4 regions of the Vibrio sp. AH4 genome follow, and region 2 is predicted to be linked to each of the others. Evidence: predicted binding sites of a transcription regulator. Region 2 holds the regulator's gene; each other region holds the start of a gene.
What was found. Region 2 encodes PurR, which represses purine synthesis genes. Its sites were predicted from a motif close to TNANGNAAACGTTTNCNTNA; they were not measured.

Region 1 (5,137 bases), 210 kb from region 2:
CAAACCGTACCGAACAGCTTGCAATCGACAGGCCCTGATCAGGTGTATACCCAAGCGCGGGTTAAATACCCTATGGTTCGCAAAGGCTTTCTCGCGAACCCTGCCGCGCCGAAAGGAGTACGTGGCAGTGATGAGTTTGTCCGCGTATCGTGGGATGACGCGTATCGCTTAATCCATGAGCAGCATATGCGCATTCGCAAAACCTATGGTCCAGCCTCGGTGTTTGCTGGCTCTTATGGTTGGCGCTCCAGTGGCGTGCTGCATAAAGCTCAAACTTTATTGCAACGCTATATGAGTATGGCGGGCGGCTATTCAGGCCACTTGGGCGATTACTCAACTGGCGCGGCGCAAATCATCATGCCACACGTGGTCGGTTCGATTGAAGTATACGAGCAACAAACCACTTATCCCGTAGTGTTAGAGCACAGTGATGTGGTGGTTCTGTGGGGCTTAAACCCGATCAACACATTGAAAATTGCGTGGAGCTCGACCGATTGCGCAGGCCTTGAATTCTTCCATCAATTGAAAAAATCCGGCAAAACCATTATCGGTATTGATCCGATCCGCTCCGAAACCATCGAGTTTTTCGGTGAGCAAGCCCAATGGATTGCCCCACACCCGATGACGGATGTGGCGATGATGATGGGGATCGCCCACTCACTGATCAAACAAGGTAAGCATGATAAAGCCTTCTTGGATAAATACACCGTAGGCTACGATCGCTTTGAAGCGTATCTACTGGGTAAAGAAGATGGCGTTGAAAAATCCGCGCAATGGGCAGAAGGCATCTGTGGCGTACCAGCCAAGCAACTAGAAATGCTGGCTGAGATTTTCAGCAATCATCGCACCATGCTAATGGCAGGCTGGGGTATGCAGCGTCAGCAATATGGTGAGCAGCGTCACTGGATGGTGGTGACGTTAGCGGCGATGTTGGGACAAATCGGCTTGCCGGGCGGTGGTTTTGGTTTCTCCTACCATTACTCGAATGGGGGTAACCCCGCGCGTGACGCGGGTGTGCTGCCTGCGATTTCGGCTGCCATTGGTGGTGGATCTTCAGCGGGGAATGATTGGGCGATTTCGGGGGCGACGCAAAGTTTCCCAGTCGCGCGTATTGTTGAAGCGTTAGAGCATCCGGGCGCGACCTATCAACACAATGGTCACACGCTGACCTTCCCTGAGATCAAGATGATCTGGTGGGCGGGTGGTGCCAACTTTACTCACCACCAAGACACCAATCGTCTGATCAAAGCGTGGCAGAAGCCTGAACTGATTGTGATTTCTGAGCCGTATTGGACAGCAGCGGCGAAGCATGCCGATATCGTACTGCCGATCACCACAACGTTTGAGCGTAATGACTTGACCATGACAGGTGACTACAGTAACCAACACTTGGTGCCGATGAAACAGGTGGTGGAGCCACAAGGCGAAGCGCGTAACGACTTTGATGTGTTTGCCGATATGGCGGAAATGATCCGTCCCGGAGGCCGTGATGTGTTTACTGAGGGCAAAACCGAGATGGAATGGTTGTACGGTTTCTACAAAACCGCGCAGAAGAGCGGCCGTGCAGCACGAGTGGCGATGCCAAACTTCAGTAAATTCTGGGAAGATAACCAGCTGATTGAAATGAAGTGGAACGCGAAAAATGCTCAGTTTGTGCGTTACGCCGATTTTCGCGCTGATCCGATCCTCAATCCATTAGGTACACCGAGCGGCAAGATTGAGATTTACTCTAAGACTCTGGCGGGCTTTAATTTGCCTGATTGTCCAGCCCATCCAACCTGGTTGGCTCCTGATGAATTTACCGGTAATGCGAAGCAGGGCGAGTTGCAATTAATGACGGCGCACGCGGCGCACCGTCTACACAGTCAATTCAACTACGCTAAATTGCGTGAAGAGTATGCGATTGCTAACCGGGAGCCGATCTGGATTCATCCAGAAGATGCGGCATCACGCGGCATTCAAACGGGCGATTTGGTTCGTGCCTATAACCAGCGTGGCCAAGTGTTAGTCGGGGCTTTGATTACAGATCGCATCAAACAAGGCTCAGTCTGTATTCACGAAGGCGGCTGGCCGGATCTGGATGCACAAAGCGGCTTATGTAAGAACGGTGGTGCGAATGTGCTGACTTCAGACATTCCGACTTCTCGTTTGGCCAACGGCTGTGCGGCGAACTCTTCTTTGGTGCGTATTGAAAAATACACCGGACCTGCGTTGGAGCTCACCGCATTCATGCCACCGAAAAATGGCTAACCGCGACGAAAAACGGTAATAGAAAGCCGAGGCAAATGCCTCGGCTTTTTTGTCTTAAGGAGGAACGTCGAATTACCGTTCAGTATGGAACTGCTCACACGCCATCATGGTGTTTTCAATCAAGCTTGCGACGGTCATAGGTCCGACACCACCGGGTACTGGTGTGATAAAGCTTGCTCGCGTGCGGGCAACATCGTATTCCACATCGCCAACCAGTTTGCCTGTATCTAAGCGGTTAATGCCGACATCGACCACAATCGCGCCTTCTTTAATCCATGCTCCCGGAATAAAGTTGGGTTTACCGACCGCAACCACCAAGACATCCGCTTGGCGAATATGGCCTTCGAGATCTTGAGTAAAGCGGTGGCAAGTGGTAGTAGTGCAACCTGCCAGTAACAGCTCTAACGTCATAGGGCGACCAACAATGTTGGAGGCACCCACAATCACCGCATGTTTACCGCGCAAGGGAATGTTGTAACGATCGAGCAGAGTAATGATGCCTTTGGGCGTGCAAGAGCGCAGTTTCGGAATGCGCTGCGCCAAACGGCCAACGTTGTAAGGGTGGAAACCATCCACATCTTTCTCAGGGTGAATACTCTCCAACACTTTGGTGGTATCAATACCTGCAGGCAAAGGCAGTTGCACCAAAATGCCATCGATTTGTGGATCGTTATTGAGTTCTTCAACCAGTGACAGCAAGGTTTCTTCACTCGCGGTGGCGGGTAAATCGAAAGATTTGGAGACAAACCCGACTTCTTCGCAAGCACGGCGTTTACTGCCGACATACACTTGTGAAGCAGGATCTTCGCCCACCAACACAACCGCCAGTCCTGGGGCTCGTAACCCAGCTTGAACCCGAGCTTTAACACGGGCTGCCACTTCTGAGCGCACCGTTTGCGAAATCAGCGTTCCATCAATATTTTGAGCAGTCATGACTTTCCTTACAGGTTTGGAGCGAAAATTTTTGCGCGCATTGTCGCAGATATTTTTGATAACATCCACAGGCAAACGTTTGCTTTGTTCTGTTTTTCGGCAGTTGAGATGGGATCGGTAAAATATTGCTCATTCGAAACAGAAAGTTAGACAAAGACGTTGATCTAGCCCGTTTAACTCGTATAATCCTCACCCTGTAGCGCGCCCTTAGCTCAGTTGGATAGAGCACGTGCCTTCTAAGCATGTGGTCACAGGTTCGAATCCTGTAGGGCGTGCCATTATTCTAAGCGCCAGCAAGTGAATTCTTGCTGGCGTTTTTTCATTTCTGCGGTTTTATTTCTCTGCTGTGAGCGAGTACGCGAAGAGTGGAATAGCAGGATGGTGACTATCCAATGTATTCAAAATAGGTAGGATGTGGCACTGAAAAGCTAAGGAATGAAATGGCAGCCACTCCTCAATAGAATAACTGCCACTTAGATTAGAACTTCACTTGGTAGTTCAGGGTATAAGTACGGCCACGGCCTTTGTAGTCATACGCCGCAGCATCGTAGTGAGCTGAGTATTCAATCTGCGCACGTTGCCCCCAAATGGTGGTGTAGTCGTGGTCAAATAGGTTGAGCACACCAAAACCGAGACTGCCCACTGGCAATTGGTAGCTACCGACTAAGTCAAAGATGGTGTAACCATCCAGTTTATTCTGTTTGTCATCTTTGTAGTCAAACATGGTTTGGCTCTGTAATTTAACCGCCAGATCCGCGTCATACCAACCCGCCCAAGCACTGGCTTTTGATGTGCTGGCGTTATTAGCGGCCATATCTGCCCAGCCGTTATCACCTTTGACTTCCGAGATCACATAGTGGCCTGACGCACCCAATTGAACATTGGTGTGTACCCAGTAAGATGCCATAGCCTCAAGGCCGTAAACGCGTTTCTTATCTTCCACTTCTTCAATCAATAAAGTTTGCTTGTTGTAAGAAACGGATTTATCCGAGGTGGAATAGTAGGCCGCGGTTTGCAGGTTGAAACTGTCTTTTTCTAAACGGTAGCCCAACTCAAAGCTGTTGGTTTTAATGCCTGACATCTTAGAGCTATCAACATTGATACTGTCTTGCAACGTCCAATGGTTACCGACCAGTTTATAATTGCCTTGACCATAGTATTTCGCAGGGTCAGCCAGATCGAAACCTTGTGAGAAGTTAGCCCACACTTGCGAGTGATTATTGAGATGATAAAGCGTGCCCAAGTTGAACAGACCCACGTTGTAGTCAGTTTCGCCTCCCGGTACGGCATCGGCAGAAGTGCCTTTACCTTCAGCGATGTTCTTCTGCTGCTGGTAGCCCACGAAGTCATCGATTTTATTGACCATATGCTGGTAACGGAAGCCACCTTCGACTGACCAGTCGTCAGTGATGTCGTAACCTGCTTGAACAAAACCGGCGACAGAACCTACTTTAATCCCTGGGTAACGGCCCACTTGCGCGTAAGTACGGTTGATGAGGTTTCCTGAGTTGTTGGCGATGGTTTTGTCATACTGCGCTTGGTTGCTGTCTAACTGATCTTGATAAGCATCAATCCCATACACCAGATTCAGTTTGTCAAAATTCTTCGCCAAAGCGGCCTTGAGTGAGATGACATCCGTGATCTGTTGGCCAGAAGACTGGTAGTAAGGGGTATAGGTTTGATCTTCTTTACGGTAGGAGGCTTCCGCAATCAGTTGGTGATTCAAGAACTCATCATTGACGTAAGACGCACTCAGCATCATGCGTTCTGTGCCGTGTTCGCGGTCTGAGTCAAAGCCGTTTCTTACGTCCACAAACTTGTTATTAACGATGTACAGGCCGTAAGGGGAGTCTTGCTGGCTATCATAGTATTGCGCCAACAGGTTGAGTTTTTGGGTTTCAGAAATATTCACACCCACCGTCGTCATCAAATCAACGGTTTGGTTGAATTGCAG
Region 2 (5,137 bases):
CCAAGAACTGAATATCCTCAATGAAAAACGCGCAGAAATTTACTGGTGGCTGTCGAGTCTCTTTTTTAAAGAGCTGACTGAACAAGATATCGCACACTATCACTCAGCTGAAATCCGTACTTTCTTAACCGGACTAGCCGATGAAGAAAGCTTAGCGACGGAAGTGAAACATTTGATTGATGCACTCAATCGCTTGCAAGATCGTCAAGATGCACAACTGGAACTTGCCGCTGATTTTTGTGATCTATTTTTAAAGTCCGATCGTGACTCAGCGCTACCCTATGCCTCTGTCTACACTGACAAAGGGTTACTCAATGGCAAACCGGCACAACTCATGCGTGAGTTACTGAGCCACTATAACGTGAATGTGGATCCGAACCTTAATGAGCCCGCCGACCATCTCGCGATTCAACTCGACTTTCTTGCGCATCTTGTTATCAGCAATAACCCGAATCAAGAAGGCTCTGACGTTAACTCCGCTCTCAAAGCACAATCTGATTTTATTGCTCAACACTTATTGAGTTGGTTATCCGTTTTTGTTGAACGTTGTACACAGTTTGACGCATTTGGTTTCTACTCGGCGGCGGCTCGACTAACGTTGGCTTTTTTACAACAAGATCAACGTTACATTGATGAGCTTCGCCAGAGTCTTTAATCACAACGTAGCGATTTTTAAGCTGCCCACTTTGCTGTTGCAAAAAGTCAGGGGCATAAACAAATCAATTGTGAAAGAACTTAAAGTTTGATGAATGAATTTCGTTGCGGTGGATACATTTGCAGTCTAAAATCCACCCGCAAACGATAAAAACGAATAAAAATGTAAACCGCTGTTTCTTGGCGGTTTTTGTATTTTTATTACTTTAGGCATAATGATTGAAGCGCTTTACGTACGGTATATGTGGTTCCTCGCCGCACAGAGTGTGAAGATTCGCTCAGTCTCGCCTTACTTCTGCTGATTTAATTAACCAATAACATTCGCTGGCATCAGCAGTCATCGACAGGAACACTCTATGGCTACGATTAAAGATGTAGCGCGCCTTGCTGGCGTGTCTACCACTACCGTTTCTCACGTTATCAACAAAACTCGCTTTGTGGCAGAAACCACCCAAGAGAAAGTGATGGAAGCGGTTAAGCAACTCAACTATGCACCGAGTGCGGTCGCACGTAGTTTGAAGTGCAACACTACACGCACTATTGGCATGCTAGTGACTCAATCAACAAACCTGTTTTTCTCTGAAGTGATCGATGGTGTGGAAAGCTACTGTTACCGTCAAGGCTACACCTTGATTCTGTGTAACACGGGCGGCATCTATGAAAAACAACGTGATTACATTCGCATGCTGGCCGAAAAACGTGTGGATGGCATTTTAGTCATGTGTTCAGACCTGACTCAAGAGCTGCAGGAAATGCTCGACGCTCACAAAGACATTCCAAAAGTGATCATGGATTGGGGTCCAGAAACGTCGCACGCTGATAAAATCATCGATAACTCAGAGGAAGGTGGCTATCTCGCGACCAAATATCTGACGGATCGTGGACACACAGACATTGCCTGTTTAAGTGGTCATTTTGTCAAAGCCGCTTGCCAAGAGCGTATTCAAGGTTTCCGCCGAGCGATGGCTGAAGCGCACTTACCCGTGAATGAAGATTGGATTCTAGAAGGTAATTTTGAGTGTGATACCGCAGTCCTTGCTGCCGACAAAATCATTGCTATGGATAAGCGTCCAACTGCCGTATTCTGCTTCAACGACACCATGGCATTAGGTCTTATGAGCCGTTTGCAACAAAAAGGAATTCGTGTTCCTGAAGAAATATCCGTGATTGGTTACGATAATATCGAACTGGCCGAATACTTCTCTCCACCACTGACCACCGTGCACCAACCTAAGCGTCGTGTGGGTAAAAATGCGTTCGAAATTCTTTTAGAGCGTATTAAAGATAAAGAACACGAGCGCCGAATTTTCGAGATGCATCCTGAGATCGTCGAACGCGACACTGTGAAAGACTTGACAAAATCCTAACTTTCTTGACAATTCACAGAGCCTATATTTGAAAGCTTGTCACATAAATATGACAAAACTAATGTAGAGCGAGTATTATTAACATGGCTCATTCTCACAATTGAAATATCAGTATGTGAGAATGACCCAAGTTTGGTTATTTTTTATCAGGAAAAATGTCACGCACAGGGCAAACCATTCGAAAGAGTGGGACGCAAAGCCTCCGGCCTAAACCAGAACATAGGTAGGTAGCGGGGTTACCGATGGCAAAAATGCATACACTATGTTGACTCATCATTGACACGGCAGTTGCATGATTTTGCTAATTTTCTCGGACCTGATTTGGTGGCGTATGTAACAATACTCCGAGACTAACAGCATGGATAAACCAGTATTAAAAGATTCAATGCGGCTCTTTGAGCAGCTAGGACGTGTGAAATCTCGTTCAATGTTTGGTGGCTTTGGTATTTTCGTCGACGAAACTATGTTTGCGCTTGTGGTTAACGATACGCTGCACATCCGTGCAGACGATGCCACAATCGAAAAGTTCAAACAGCAAGGTTATGAACCTTATGTTTATAAAAAACGTGGCTTTCCTGTCGTGACTAAGTACTACGCTCTACCTGATGATTGTTGGAGTAATCCAGCCTCTATCTTAAGTGAAGCTCGTATTGCGCTTGAGGTCGCTAAGACCGAACGTGAAACACAAGCACAAGCAAAGCCTGACCGTTTGAAAGATCTTCCCAACTTGCGTTTAGCAACGGAAAGAATGCTCAAGAAAGCCGGTATCGAAAGCGTCGAGTCTTTGCACTCTTTCGGTTCTGTTGAAGCATATAAAGCCATTCAACGTACCCATTCGGCAGAGGTTAGCCTTGAGCTGTTATGGGCTTTAGAGGGAGCAATCGAAGGTAAACATTGGTCAGTGATCCCACAAAATCGTCGTGACGAACTACTAAGACACCTTTGATTTCTCGTTTTGAGTCTGTCTTTCCTCGCCGAGTTTGTATGAATACCTTGAGTAAAATCTGATAACGCGTCCACTCGGGCGCGTTATTTTTTTGAAAGAAATACGCTGCATCCCCTGTCTTCTACTTCATAGCCCTTGTTCACACCAATCGGGCGAATTTATTTTGAGTAGATATACTTATACCCAAGTCTTGAGGCAATCGCTTTCATGACTAAGGGATAAGGTATTCCATTTATCACCATCAAAAGCTTCAATATCAAAGTGCTGACTAGGTACCGCTCATGAACAAAAAGCTCATCATTGCCCTTATTTTGATCGCGATAACGGCGATCTTGGTGACACAATTTAGCCACTATCTCACGTTAGATGTCGCCAAAGCCAAGCAAGCCGAGTTGGCAAACTACATTGATGCACATCTTGTGCAAGCCGCATTTATCTATTTTGTATTGTATGTCCTACTGACAGCCTTTTCGGTCCCCGGTGCCACTGTCGTCACCCTATTGGGTGCCGCACTGTTTGGGTTTTGGCTCAGTCTGCTGCTCGCCTCTTTTGCAAGTACGATTGGTGCAACACTTGCCTTTCTCAGCAGCCGCTTTTTATTGCGCGATTGGGTTCAAGCTAAATTTGCCGATAAGCTGTTAACCATTAACCAAGGTGTCGAACGGGATGGGGCTTTTTATCTGCTCTCGCTACGCTTAATTCCCATTTTTCCCTTCTTTTTGATTAACTTAGTCATGGGGCTCACGCCAATTTCCATTTGGCGTTACTACTGGGTCAGCCAATTAGGCATGCTGCCTGGCACCGCGGTTTATCTCAATGCAGGTACTCAACTGGCTGACATCTCTAGCTTGAGTCAGATCGTTTCTGCGCCAGTGCTCGCCTCTTTTGTGCTGCTAGGTGTATTCCCCGTGGTGGTGAAATGGTTAATGAATAAAGTTCAACGCCGGCCAATATCATCCCCTATAAAATAGGCTTTTAAACCCCATCAACCATGATGAAAATTTATACTGCAAATCATCCTTTAGAGGCTCATATCTTGATGCAGTTGTTGCATCAACAAGGGATTTTGTGTGAATTGCGTGGAGAGATGCTCTTTGCGCTGCGTGGGGAGCTCCCGATGGATTCCAGCAGCGCGCCATCACTTTGGCTAAAGAAACCTCAGCAGAAAACCGCTGCCGAGCAAATCATCGCTGAGTTTCTTAATCCACCAAAGCAGTCTCACTGGTTATGCCCTCAATGCGGCGAAAGCCATGAGGGACAATTTAGCGTTTGTTGGCAGTGTGGGTTTGCCCAAAATAATGAGTGACGGCGTTAACGGATCTGGCGCTGAATAAATTCTATCGAACGCTGGTTAAACAGTTCAGGCTGTTCCACATTACATACATGTCCACAATTGGGGATCTCATACAGTTCACTTTGCGCATGCAGCGCCACCATCTCCTTCACCGGGTGGATAAACATGTAATCCTTCTCCCCCATCAAATATAAAGTGGGGATCGGTAATTCACGATCACGGAAGTAGCGCATCATGGGATTGACTTCAGCCGTTAATGTAAACCAACGTTTAAATTCTTTCTGACACAGCTTTTGAGCTTCACGGATAAAGAGATGGCGTGATTCTTTTTGGCTGCGCTGCGGCATCACAATGTAAGCAAATAAGCGATACAGCCACATATAAGGGATGAGATGTTTGCTTAAATGCCCTAGCCTGACCAACAGTTGTGAGCGAGCATTGAGCCGCGTTACCGCCCCCCCAAGCACCATGGAACTAACTCGGTGCGTTGCCAGCTCGGCAAGGTTACGCACTATGATCGTACCAAGGGACATGCCCACAAAATGGGCTGACTGAATTTTCAGATGATCCAACACTTTAAGCACATCAAGGGTGACCGTTTTGAAAGTATAGCGATTGGCTATCCAATCTCTGAGCAATTGGTTTGATTTACCATGCCCACGCAAATCGATGAGTAACAAGTTAAAATGCTGACGATAGGCTTTGATCTGCTTAAACCAAATTGAGGAGCTGCCTCCAGCACCATGCACGAAAACCACCCATTCGTGACTGGTAGGATGAAGGTAGGTTTTATGAAACAGAACGTTTTCAGCAATCGCAGACATTGGCACCTCGTTATTACGCAGGCCAAGACTACCATAAACCGTGTGTGGAAAA
Region 3 (5,137 bases), on a different contig from region 2:
CTTCAATTCGGATTTTGCTACGCTCATCGTCGCACTCGAAAGATGATAAAACCCTTCATAGCCTTCTGTGTGCTGCGGAGTCTCACTTTCTGGCATCATCAAAATAAACTGCGCAGCGATGTGCATCGCGTTGACCATTTTATCTTTCGCGGTACCCGGATGAACATTCACTCCGTGGCAAGTCACCGTCGCCGTTGCAGCATTGAAGTTTTCATACTCCAACTCTCCGATTGGCCCACCATCAATGGTATACGCCCACTGTGCAGCAAACTTGGCGACATCAAAGTGATTCGCACCGCGACCAATTTCCTCATCCGGAGTAAAAGCAATGGAAATATCGCCATGCGCAATAGAAGGATTCGCGAGCAACATTTCAATTGCAGTGATGATTTCGGCAATACCCGCTTTGTTATCGGCGCCCAGCAAGGTCGTACCATCGGTCGTGATCAGGTTATAGCCATGCAGTAAATGCAGATCGGGATATTGGATCGGCGATAGCACTTCATCCCCTTTCCCGAGGGCAATATCCCCACCTTGGTAATCTTCAACGATTTGCGGTTTCACATTTTTACCGCTTGCATCCGGCGCGGTATCCATATGCGCAATAAAGCCAATCGCGGGTATGGAATAATCCACATTGGATTTGAGTTTGGCCATCACGTAGCCATGCTCGTCCAGTGATACATCACTCAAACCTAGTGCCAACAACTCTTCATACAGCGCTTGTGCAAAGACTTTTTGCCCAGTGGAACTTGGGCAATGATGGTTTTTGGGTTTAGATTGGGTATCAAAAGTGACATAGCGCATAAAGCGCCCAACAAGATTTTTCATATAGCAAACACTCATCATTCAAATACGCAGCGCTGTGTAACAACGCTGAAAGGGTCATAAGCAGTGAATTGCATCCCATACTACGTATTCTTATTAGTGATGAGTTGTTACAAATCAGTTTTTCACCGATTAATCATAATGAGGCGCTATTCCTCACTTAAAAAACGGTCGGCGAGCACAATGCTACGTGTTTTATTCTCTTTTTTAGGCAGCGCACGATGCACAAACGCTCATCACCGCTAAAAGCGTTGGTTTGGAGATGAAAACAAAAAGCCTACCCAGAGGGTAGGCTTAACGTGTGCCAACGCATTCGATTGCAGCTCGCCACAAACTTGATGATAAAGCGCTTAAAGAGCGATAAATAGCCCAGCTAAGCACGCACTCATCAGGTTTGCTAATGTTCCTGCAATGACGGCTTTAATACCAAGATTGGCGACCTCTGAGCGGCGCTGAGGAGCGATCACCCCGATCGAACCAAGTTGAATCGCGATCGAACCAATATTGGCAAAACCGCACAGAGCAAATGTGATGATCACTTGGCTATGTTCAGAAAGCAGTGCTTTATGTTCAACGAAGTCGATGAAAGCAACAAACTCATTCATTACGACTTTTTGACCAATGTATGAACCAGCCGCTAACACTTCATGGCTTGGAATGCCAATCACCCATGCCAGTGGGGCAAATAGGTAACCAAACAGTGCTTGTAGCGTAACGCCACTAAAACCAATCAGGTCACCGAGATTTTCAAGGCCCGTGTTTACCATCGCGATAACACTAACGAAAGCGATCAACATAGTACCGACAGCAACCGCTACTTTCATACCATTCATCGCACCACTGGCGAGAGCGTCAATCAAATTGCTTTCTTGCGCTTTGTCCAATGCCACTTGGCTTTGGTCAATCGGCGTACCACGCTCTGGCACAATAATTTTCGCCATCATCAAACTGCCAGGAGCCGCCATAAAACTGGCTGCAATCAGATATTTCAGCTCAACCCCTAAACCGGCATAACCACCCAATACAGAACCGGCAACCGAGGCCATCCCCCCCGCCATAACCGCAAACAGTTCTGAACGAGTCATATTGGCGAGAAATGGGCGAACCAGCAGTGGCGACTCACCTTGTGATAGGAAGATGTTGCCCGTAGCGACAAGAGATTCCGCTTTGCTCGTTCCTAAAAAACGTTGAATACCACCACCAATCAGGGCAATCACTTTTTGCATCACACCCAGATAGTACAATGCCGAAATCAACGCACTGAAGAAAATGATGATAGGCAGTACACGAACCGCGAAAATAAAACCAGTATCCGCCAAGTCACCAAACAAGAAGCGAATCCCAATATCCGCAAAGCTCAACAAGCCGGAAACACCATTACTTAAACGGCTAAGTGCCGCTTGTCCCCATGGGAAATAAAGCACCAATGCGGCGAAACCGATTTGCAGCAACAAAGCGCGAGAAACCGTTTTCCAATTAATCGCGCTACGGCTTTCAGAAAGCAGATACGCGCATAAGATCAGTACCGAAACACCGATGATTCCAAACAAAATCGCCATAATTTACCTAGAAAAATGTGAGTAAAAACAGGGTATCCCAATGGCTTGGTCACGGTGTAGGCAGAGAGGGCTGCGAAAGGAGAGAATAAAAATTCATTGCTCACTCGCCATCAACGTCAACAGACACAAGTTTAGGAATTAGCTGGTCCTGTCCTTGGGGTCATTCACATTTCCTTGTGACGGCTTGTACTGGCAGAGCAACCGGCTCTTAGCCGGGCGGAAAGTATAACGATAAAAAAATGAGTTTCATCACATTTTTTCACGCAAACGTTTATTTATGACATTTTTCCTTCAGCCCTGTTACCAATGAGGGATTCACAGTGCAGTGACTCTAAATCAACACACTTGCACCATGCGGCCACATATTGAATGGAACGCATATCACAAAGTTGCACTCTTTTATCGATTGGTCACAAAACAATCTGGCATAAGCACAAAAATCGGCCTAGTTTTAACTCAATTTCATGTATCGAATAACCATTACTAACAACGTCAGTGTCAACGCCTCACGCGTTTCTTAGAAACCGTGAGGCTTTTTTTTTCAGCTCCACTTCACTTTTTGCGCATTTTTCACACAACAAAATACAACGCATCGCCCCTAAAGTCGGTCGATAACGTTATGATGAACAGAGCTCATCAATTGGACCCCACACTGGCGAAGGAGAGTACGATGCACAAGTTAACGATTGATCTTGTCTCGGATGTTGTCTGCCCTTGGTGTGTCATTGGCTACTTTAGGTTAAACCAAGCGTTATCTAGGCTACCACACATTGAAGCAACGCTCAGATGGCATCCCTATGAACTGAATCCGAGGCTGGCTGCCGGAGGCGAAAACTTGCGTGAGCATCTTGCGAAAAAATACGGTACGAGTGTCGAAGCAAGTCAACAAGCCAGAAATACCTTAACGGAACTGGGTAAAGAGGTAGGGTTTGAATTCCACTTTTTTGACCAGATGCGAATTTACAATACGCGCAAAGCCCACCAATTGCTCCTATGGGCCAATCAGCAAGACAAACAATTGCCACTAAAACTCGCTCTGTGGCGTGCTTATTTTCAGCAAGGAAAAGCGATTGATGAAGATGAGGTGTTGCTTGAGGTTGCCGAAACGGTCGGTTTAGAGCGTACGGCTTGCCAGCAAATTCTCAATGATGAATCTTGGGCTAAAGCGGTTGCCAATACGGAGCAACAGTGGCTGCAAGCTAGCATTCACGCTGTGCCTACATTAATTATTGAGCAAAAATATTTAATTTCTGGTGCGCAAACCAGCGATATTTTGTTTGATGTACTGCAGCGGCTTACCGCGAAAACGGAACATGGCCATTAGCATATCTGACGGGTTTTAAAGTGGTTGGCTGAACACTACCCCCGCAGAGAGAAGTCGAGCCGCAAAGCGGCTCGATAAATGGAGGGCGGCGAGATGTTAACCAACCTAGTGAATTGGCGTTTCAGCTTTCACGTAGTATTGACCAAAATAGGCTTCAAGCACCTCTGGAGTTAGCTTCCCTTCCGCTTCCAACTGCTTGAGTTTTTCAGCAATCGCTTTTTGCTCTTCCAGACTGGGCAGTTTGGTTTCCGGCTCATCGGCCACCTGCTGAGACATCAACTCCAGTTCTTTTTCGAAATCGTTCATCACTCTTTACCTACTTGGTTTTTACTGGCCGGAAGTGTAACCAACTCCCGGCGAGGTTGCTAGAGTTTAAAGTTACCCACCATTTTGTCTAAACGCCCTGAAAGCTCACGCAAGGATTTACTTGCATCCGCCAACTCTTGCGCCGTGCTGGTAGTGACTTCGTTGATGGCATTGATCTCTTCAATATTTTGGTTGATGGTGTGCACAACTGTCGATTGCTCTTCTGTTGCGGTCGCCACTTGGGTATTACGATCCGAAATGTCGTGAATGCGCTCAGAAATACTCATCAGTACATTCACCGCCTCATCAGAAGAAGCCACTCCTTGATGAGTAATCGCTTTACCGGCATCCATTGCCGATACAGCATTCTTGGCATCTGTTTGCAACTGATTGATCATTTTTTGAATTTCTTCGGTCGATGCGGCAGTACGGCTTGCCAAATTGCGCACTTCATCGGCCACAACCGCAAAACCACGCCCCTGATCCCCAGCGCGCGCAGCTTCAATCGCCGCGTTCAGTGCCAACAAGTTGGTTTGCTCTGAAATGCCTCGAATTGCATCCAAAATTGACCCAATCTCTTGCGTCGTTGAAGCCAACTGCTCCACTACTTTACCGGTGTTTTCAATATCCACGGCTAGGCGGCTGATCGCATCTTTCGCCTTATTCACCACATTACGCCCTTGATCCGCATTACCGGATGCTTGATTGGCGGTTTCTGCCGCGGTCGCCGCATTAGAAGCAATTTCACTGATGGTCGCGCCCATTTGGTTAATCGCCGTCACCACTTGAATGGTCTGATCACGCTGCTGCTGGCTATTATCATGGGTGACTAACGCTTTACGCGATACACCTTCCGCGGCCACTTGCAGCTCGCGACTGGTTTGTGCCACATCTTTAATCGATTGATGGATCTTTTCAATAAAACCATTGAAGCCCTTTGAAAGCTGAGCAATTTCATCATTGCCTTTTACTTCTATGCGTTGTGATAAATCTCCATCACCTTTCCCTAAATCGGTAAAGCGTTTGGCAATTTGGTTAATCGGGGTTGCGATGCTGTTGGCAAGAAAGATCCCCATCACAATGAAAATCCCCGCCACCACGAGAGTGGTCAGCATCATAC
Region 4 (5,137 bases), 2.4 Mb from region 2:
GAGGAATTAACAGGCCGTTACCGTGAAAACCGCCCTGGCTATCCTGGTATTGCGATTTCTGATCCAAGCCACCTGTCTTGTGTGAGTAACGATTTTGGTTACGAGTACGTGTTCTCTCGTTATGTTGAAGCGGTCGGTGCCAAAGGCGATGTGCTGTTTGGCCTGTCTACTTCTGGTAACTCAGGCAACATCCTAAAAGCGATTGATGCGGCGAAAGCAAAAGGCATGAAAACGATCGCTTTGACTGGTAAAGATGGTGGCAAAATGGCGGGTCTAGCGGATGTTGAAATCCGTGTTCCACATTTTGGTTACGCGGATCGTATCCAAGAAGTGCATATCAAGATCATCCACATCATCATTCAGTTGATTGAAAAGGAAATGGCGTAACATTACGCGAATCAGCCCGGTGTATGCCGGGCTGTTGGTTTAAGTAAGGAGTGGTTTAAACCATGTGTGAATTGCTCGGAATGAGCGCGAATGTTCCAACCGATATCTGTTTTAGCTTTACTGGCTTGATGCAACGTGGCGGAAGAACTGGCCCACATCGTGATGGCTGGGGGATCGCTTTTTACGAAGGCAAAGGCTTTCGTACCTTCAAAGATCCCAATCCCAGCAGTCAGTCCAAAATTGCTGAGTTAGTTCAGCAATATCCGATCAAAAGTCGTGCGGTGATCAGTCACATTCGGCAAGCCAACCGCGGTGGGGTGAACCTCGAAAATACCCATCCGTTTACCCGTGAATTGTGGGGACAGTATTGGACGTTTGCCCACAACGGACAATTGACGGGCTACCAAACTTTAGTCACAGGGCGACATCGGCCAGTCGGTGAAACGGACAGTGAGTTGGCGTTTTGTTGGTTGTTAAATCAAATGGAGCAGCGTTACCCCGAGGGTCCACAAGATTGGCCTGAGATGCTTCGCTATGTTGCGCAGTGTTGTGATGAGCTTAGAGCTCTCGGTGTCTTTAATATGCTGCTGTCTAATGGCGAATATGTGATGGCGTATTGCACCAATCATTTGTATTGGATCACTCGCCGTGCCCCATTTGGCCGCGCAGCACTGCTCGATGAAGATGTCGAGATCAATTTCCAAGAAGAAACTACGCCGAATGATGTGGTGTCAGTGATTGCGACTCAACCGTTAACCGGTAATGAAACTTGGCAGCGTATGAAGCCGGGGCAATTCGCATTTTTCCATTTTGGAGAGCGTATAGAAGACAATGCCCATGTGTTGATGGATGTGGATTTTGCACCGGGGCGACCCGGATGTCAGGCTCCAAGCCAACCTCTCGACTAAGCGATATCCCCTTCCTACTTGAAGCTGCAGCGGTGTTGGCTACGTTCGTCACCCCAATCACATAGTTTATCTATGCTCATGGGGATGAACTCATTTGCCGCCTACCTGCAACTCCAAGTAGTTTGGGTATAGAGCTTTCTATCGGCCACATCAAGTTGTGTTGGGATAGTGTTTAGGAATGTCGTTTGGGAATTAAGGAGCGGTACAAAAAGAAAGGGTTGAATGATTTCAACCCTTTTTTCAATTTGAGATTATTCGGCCGCGTAACCGTGCATGCCGAGCGCTTCGCCATCCAGATAGGCTTTGCCATCTTTCATCGCTAAACGTTCCTCGACAAACCATTTCACGACAAGCGGGTAGATGCGATGCTCTTGATCCTGCACGCGAGCCGTGAGCTCTTCGACCGTATCATCTTCAAAAATCGGTACTTTGGCTTGCAGAATCACAGGGCCACCATCGAGCTGCTCGGTGACAAAATGCACGCTGGTACCATGCTCTTCATCACCGGCGTGGATAGCTCGTTGATAAGTGTTCAATCCCGGATACTTTGGCAATAACGAAGGGTGGATATTGATCATTCGCCCCAAATAGTGGCGAACAAATTCGCTACTGAGAATGCGCATGTAACCGGCGAGCACTATTAAGTCAGGAGCAAATTTATCCATCTGCTCCATCAATGCCGCGTCAAAAGCATCACGAGTTTCGTAAGCTTTGGGATCAATAAAACAGGCGGCTGCGCCAGCCTGTTTTGCGCGTTCTAAACCGTAAGCTGTTGCTTTATTGGAAAACACAGCCGTCACTTTGCCATCTTGAATACTGGTTGCACAAGCATCAATGATCGCCTGTAGGTTGGTTCCGTTTCCCGAAATTAAAACAACAATACTCTTCATGCTTAGTTGATCTCTACCTGTGCTTCGTTGCTATTGGCGGCTGCGATTTCGCCGATCACCCATGCGGTTTCGCCTTCTGCTTGCAGTAGCGCAACGGCCGCATTGGCTTGATCTTTTGGCAGTGCAATGATCAAACCGACACCACAGTTGAAGGTGCGGTACATTTCGTGAGTGGTCACGTTACCTTTTTCCTGTAGCCATTGGAAAATCACTGGCCATTCCCAGCTCTTACCATCGATCACCGCTTTGGTACCTTCTGGCAATACGCGTGGAATGTTCTCCCAGAAGCCACCGCCAGTGATGTGTGAAATCGCATGAATGTCATGTTCAGCAATCAGCTTTAAGCCAGATTTGATGTAAATCTTGGTTGGTGCGAGTAAGTGCTCACCAATCGTTTTGCCCGCTAACAGTTCATTTTTATCGGCTTTAGAGACTTCTAAAATCTTACGTACCAGCGAGTAACCGTTGGAGTGTGGGCCGCTAGAGCCAACCGCAATCAGCGCGTCACCGACTTGTACTTTGCTGCCGTCGATGATCTCTTCTTTTTCAACGACACCGACACAAAAGCCAGCCACATCGTAGTCTTCACCTTCGTACATTCCTGGCATTTCAGCGGTTTCGCCGCCAATCAGCGCGCAGCCCGCTTGCAAACAGCCATCGGCAATGCCGGAAATGACTTCGGCTGCGGTATCCACATCCAGTTTACCCGTCGCGTAATAATCGAGGAAAAACAGCGGCTCAGCACCTTGTACAATCAGATCGTTCACACACATAGCAACGAGATCAATACCGATGGTGTCGTGTTTTTTCATATCCAGTGCGAGACGCAGTTTGGTACCTACGCCGTCTGTACCAGAGACTAAAACTGGGTGTTTGTATTTGGTTGGCAGCTCACACAGTGCGCCAAAACCACCTAGGCCACCCATAACTTCAGGGCGACGGGTGCGCTTCACTGCGCCTTTAATTCGTTCAACGAGTGCATTACCTGCATCAATATCGACACCTGCATCTTTATAGCTGAGAGATGGATTATTACCGCTCACGGGGAAGTTCCTCGGTCTAGTTGGATATGAAAACGGCGCTATTCTACAGGGCTTAAAACAAAAAGGAAAACGTTTGCGTAAGATTTTTCTCCGGTTTTACAGTCGGAAAAGTCGACAAAATAAGTGTATAATCCGCAGGTTTAAATTAATGAAGCCGGAGTTGGACATGAAAATTGTTGAAGTTAAGCACCCTCTTGTAAAACACAAACTTGGCCTGATGCGTGAAGGCGATATCAGCACTAAGCGTTTTCGCGAGCTTGCGACAGAAGTTGGCAGCCTGCTGACTTATGAAGCGACTTCAGACTTTGAAACCGAAAAAGTCACGATCGAAGGCTGGAATGGCCCAGTACAAGTGGATCAGATCAAAGGTAAGAAAGTCACAGTCGTGCCAATCTTGCGTGCCGGCCTTGGCATGATGGATGGCGTACTTGAGCACATCCCTAGTGCTCGTATCAGTGTCGTGGGTATTTACCGTGACGAAGAAACCCTTGAACCAGTGCCTTACTTCAATAAGCTGGCTTCTAACATTGAAGAGCGTATTGCCCTAGTGGTTGACCCTATGCTGGCAACTGGTGGTTCAATGATCGCCACTATCGACCTGCTGAAAGAGAAAGGCTGTAACCAGATTAAAGTTCTGGTGCTGGTGGCGGCGCCAGAAGGGATTGCTGCTTTGGAAAAAGCGCACCCAGATGTTGAGCTTTACACGGCCGCAATCGATGAGAAGCTGAACGACAAAGGCTACATCGTGCCGGGCCTTGGTGACGCTGGCGACAAGATTTTTGGTACTAAGTGATCTTGAGTGAGGAAGCCTAATGGCTTCCTCATTACCTTTCTGCGCCATACTTCCTGCCTATCTTTGAGATCTATCCCTAATTTTAATGCAATACCTTGCTAAAAAGTCGCGGATAAATGAATAGCCCTCACAGCACTGACTGTTCTATTAGTTCTTTCTAACGCATTCCTAGTAGTTAATGGCAACATAGCCAGTACTCGGTATGGTATATGGATTATTTTGACTCACTAGGTAAGGTCATTAGGATTGATGGATGTGCTCTGTCTCCACAAACGCTGGAGCAGGGTGATGCAGTAAGTAGTGCTAGCAGGACGCTGATTATGACGCGAAAGAAATTTAGTTGGATTCTTGTCTCTTTAATTATATTTGGATTTTTTGTGACCAGCTTGGTCAGTTATAAAGTGGCTCACGATACGCTTGAGGAGCAAATCAATAAAGACTCACTCCCTTTAACCAGCGACAACATCTATTCAGAAATCCAGCAGGATCTGATCCGCCCCATTTTTATCTCTTCTTTAATGGCACAAGATACTTTTGTGCGTGACTGGACATTGGCTGGGGAGCAAGAACCTGAGCGAATCATCCGCTATTTGAGTGAGATTCAGCGCCAATATCAGACGATGTCGAGTTTTTATATTTCGGATCGTACCCACAACTATTATCACTACAGCGGAACGTTGAAGACAATCTCGGAATCGAACCCGAATGATGCTTGGTTTTTTCGGGTCAAAAATTCTGCGCCCGATAAACATTTCGAGGTGAATATTGATGTTGATACTGCTAACAGTCATCAAACGGTGGTGTTTGTTAACTACAAGGTTTTTGATTTCGAAAATCGTTTCTTGGGTGTGATTGGTGTGGGGTTGAGCTCCGATGCGGTTTCTGCGTTAGTGGAGAAATATCAAAAACGTTACAACCGGCATATCTATTTTATCAATGAGTTGGGTGAGGTCACTTTGCATGGTTCCAATCATCCAGACTTTACGCGGATCCAGGAGCGAGAAGGGCTAAAAACACTCTCAACCCAGATTTTGACGTCTCCCAGTGTGAGTGGGAGTTACTATGCCGATGGTCAGAAGAACTATCTCAACAGTCGGTGGGTTGAGGAATTCCAGT

Region 1: folD (bifunctional methylenetetrahydrofolate dehydrogenase/methenyltetrahydrofolate cyclohydrolase FolD) is a predicted target of PurR. The motif match lies at 3,251-3,270, and genes of this name have one in related genera.
Region 3: MKA69_RS14685 (NupC/NupG family nucleoside CNT transporter) is a predicted target of PurR. The motif match lies at 2,647-2,666, and genes of this name have one in related genera.
Region 4: purM (phosphoribosylformylglycinamidine cyclo-ligase) is a predicted target of PurR. The motif match lies at 3,290-3,309, and genes of this name have one in related genera.

The regions. Positions count from the first base shown of each region.
Region 1 is NZ_JALAIV010000001.1:2,864,435-2,869,571, reverse strand. Features, by position in the region: gene MKA69_RS13105 (molybdopterin guanine dinucleotide-containing S/N-oxide reductase) at 1-2,250, shown strand, start outside; gene folD (bifunctional methylenetetrahydrofolate dehydrogenase/methenyltetrahydrofolate cyclohydrolase FolD) at 2,323-3,183, opposite strand; tRNA gene MKA69_RS13095 (tRNA-Arg) at 3,385-3,461, shown strand; gene iutA (IutA-like xeno-aerobactin receptor) at 3,662-5,137, opposite strand, start outside.
Region 2 is NZ_JALAIV010000001.1:2,651,267-2,656,403, forward strand. Features, by position in the region: gene torD (molecular chaperone TorD) at 1-655, shown strand, start outside; gene purR (HTH-type transcriptional repressor PurR) at 1,011-2,021, shown strand; cyclic di-GMP riboswitch class I at 2,180-2,265, shown strand; gene MKA69_RS12170 (TfoX/Sxy family DNA transformation protein) at 2,380-2,967, shown strand; gene MKA69_RS12175 (TVP38/TMEM64 family protein) at 3,249-3,938, shown strand; gene MKA69_RS12180 (putative signal transducing protein) at 3,962-4,273, shown strand; gene MKA69_RS12185 (alpha/beta fold hydrolase) at 4,279-5,085, opposite strand.
Region 3 is NZ_JALAIV010000003.1:353,019-358,155, reverse strand. Features, by position in the region: gene pepT (peptidase T) at 1-831, opposite strand, end outside; gene MKA69_RS14685 (NupC/NupG family nucleoside CNT transporter) at 1,179-2,387, opposite strand; gene MKA69_RS14680 (DsbA family oxidoreductase) at 3,058-3,711, shown strand; gene MKA69_RS14675 (chromosome segregation ATPase) at 3,817-4,017, opposite strand; gene MKA69_RS14670 (methyl-accepting chemotaxis protein) at 4,077-5,137, opposite strand, start outside.
Region 4 is NZ_JALAIV010000001.1:236,014-241,150, reverse strand. Features, by position in the region: gene lpcA (D-sedoheptulose 7-phosphate isomerase) at 1-387, shown strand, start outside; gene MKA69_RS01265 (class II glutamine amidotransferase) at 450-1,295, shown strand; gene purN (phosphoribosylglycinamide formyltransferase) at 1,547-2,185, opposite strand; gene purM (phosphoribosylformylglycinamidine cyclo-ligase) at 2,188-3,228, opposite strand; gene upp (uracil phosphoribosyltransferase) at 3,395-4,021, shown strand; gene MKA69_RS01245 (sensor domain-containing diguanylate cyclase) at 4,342-5,137, shown strand, end outside.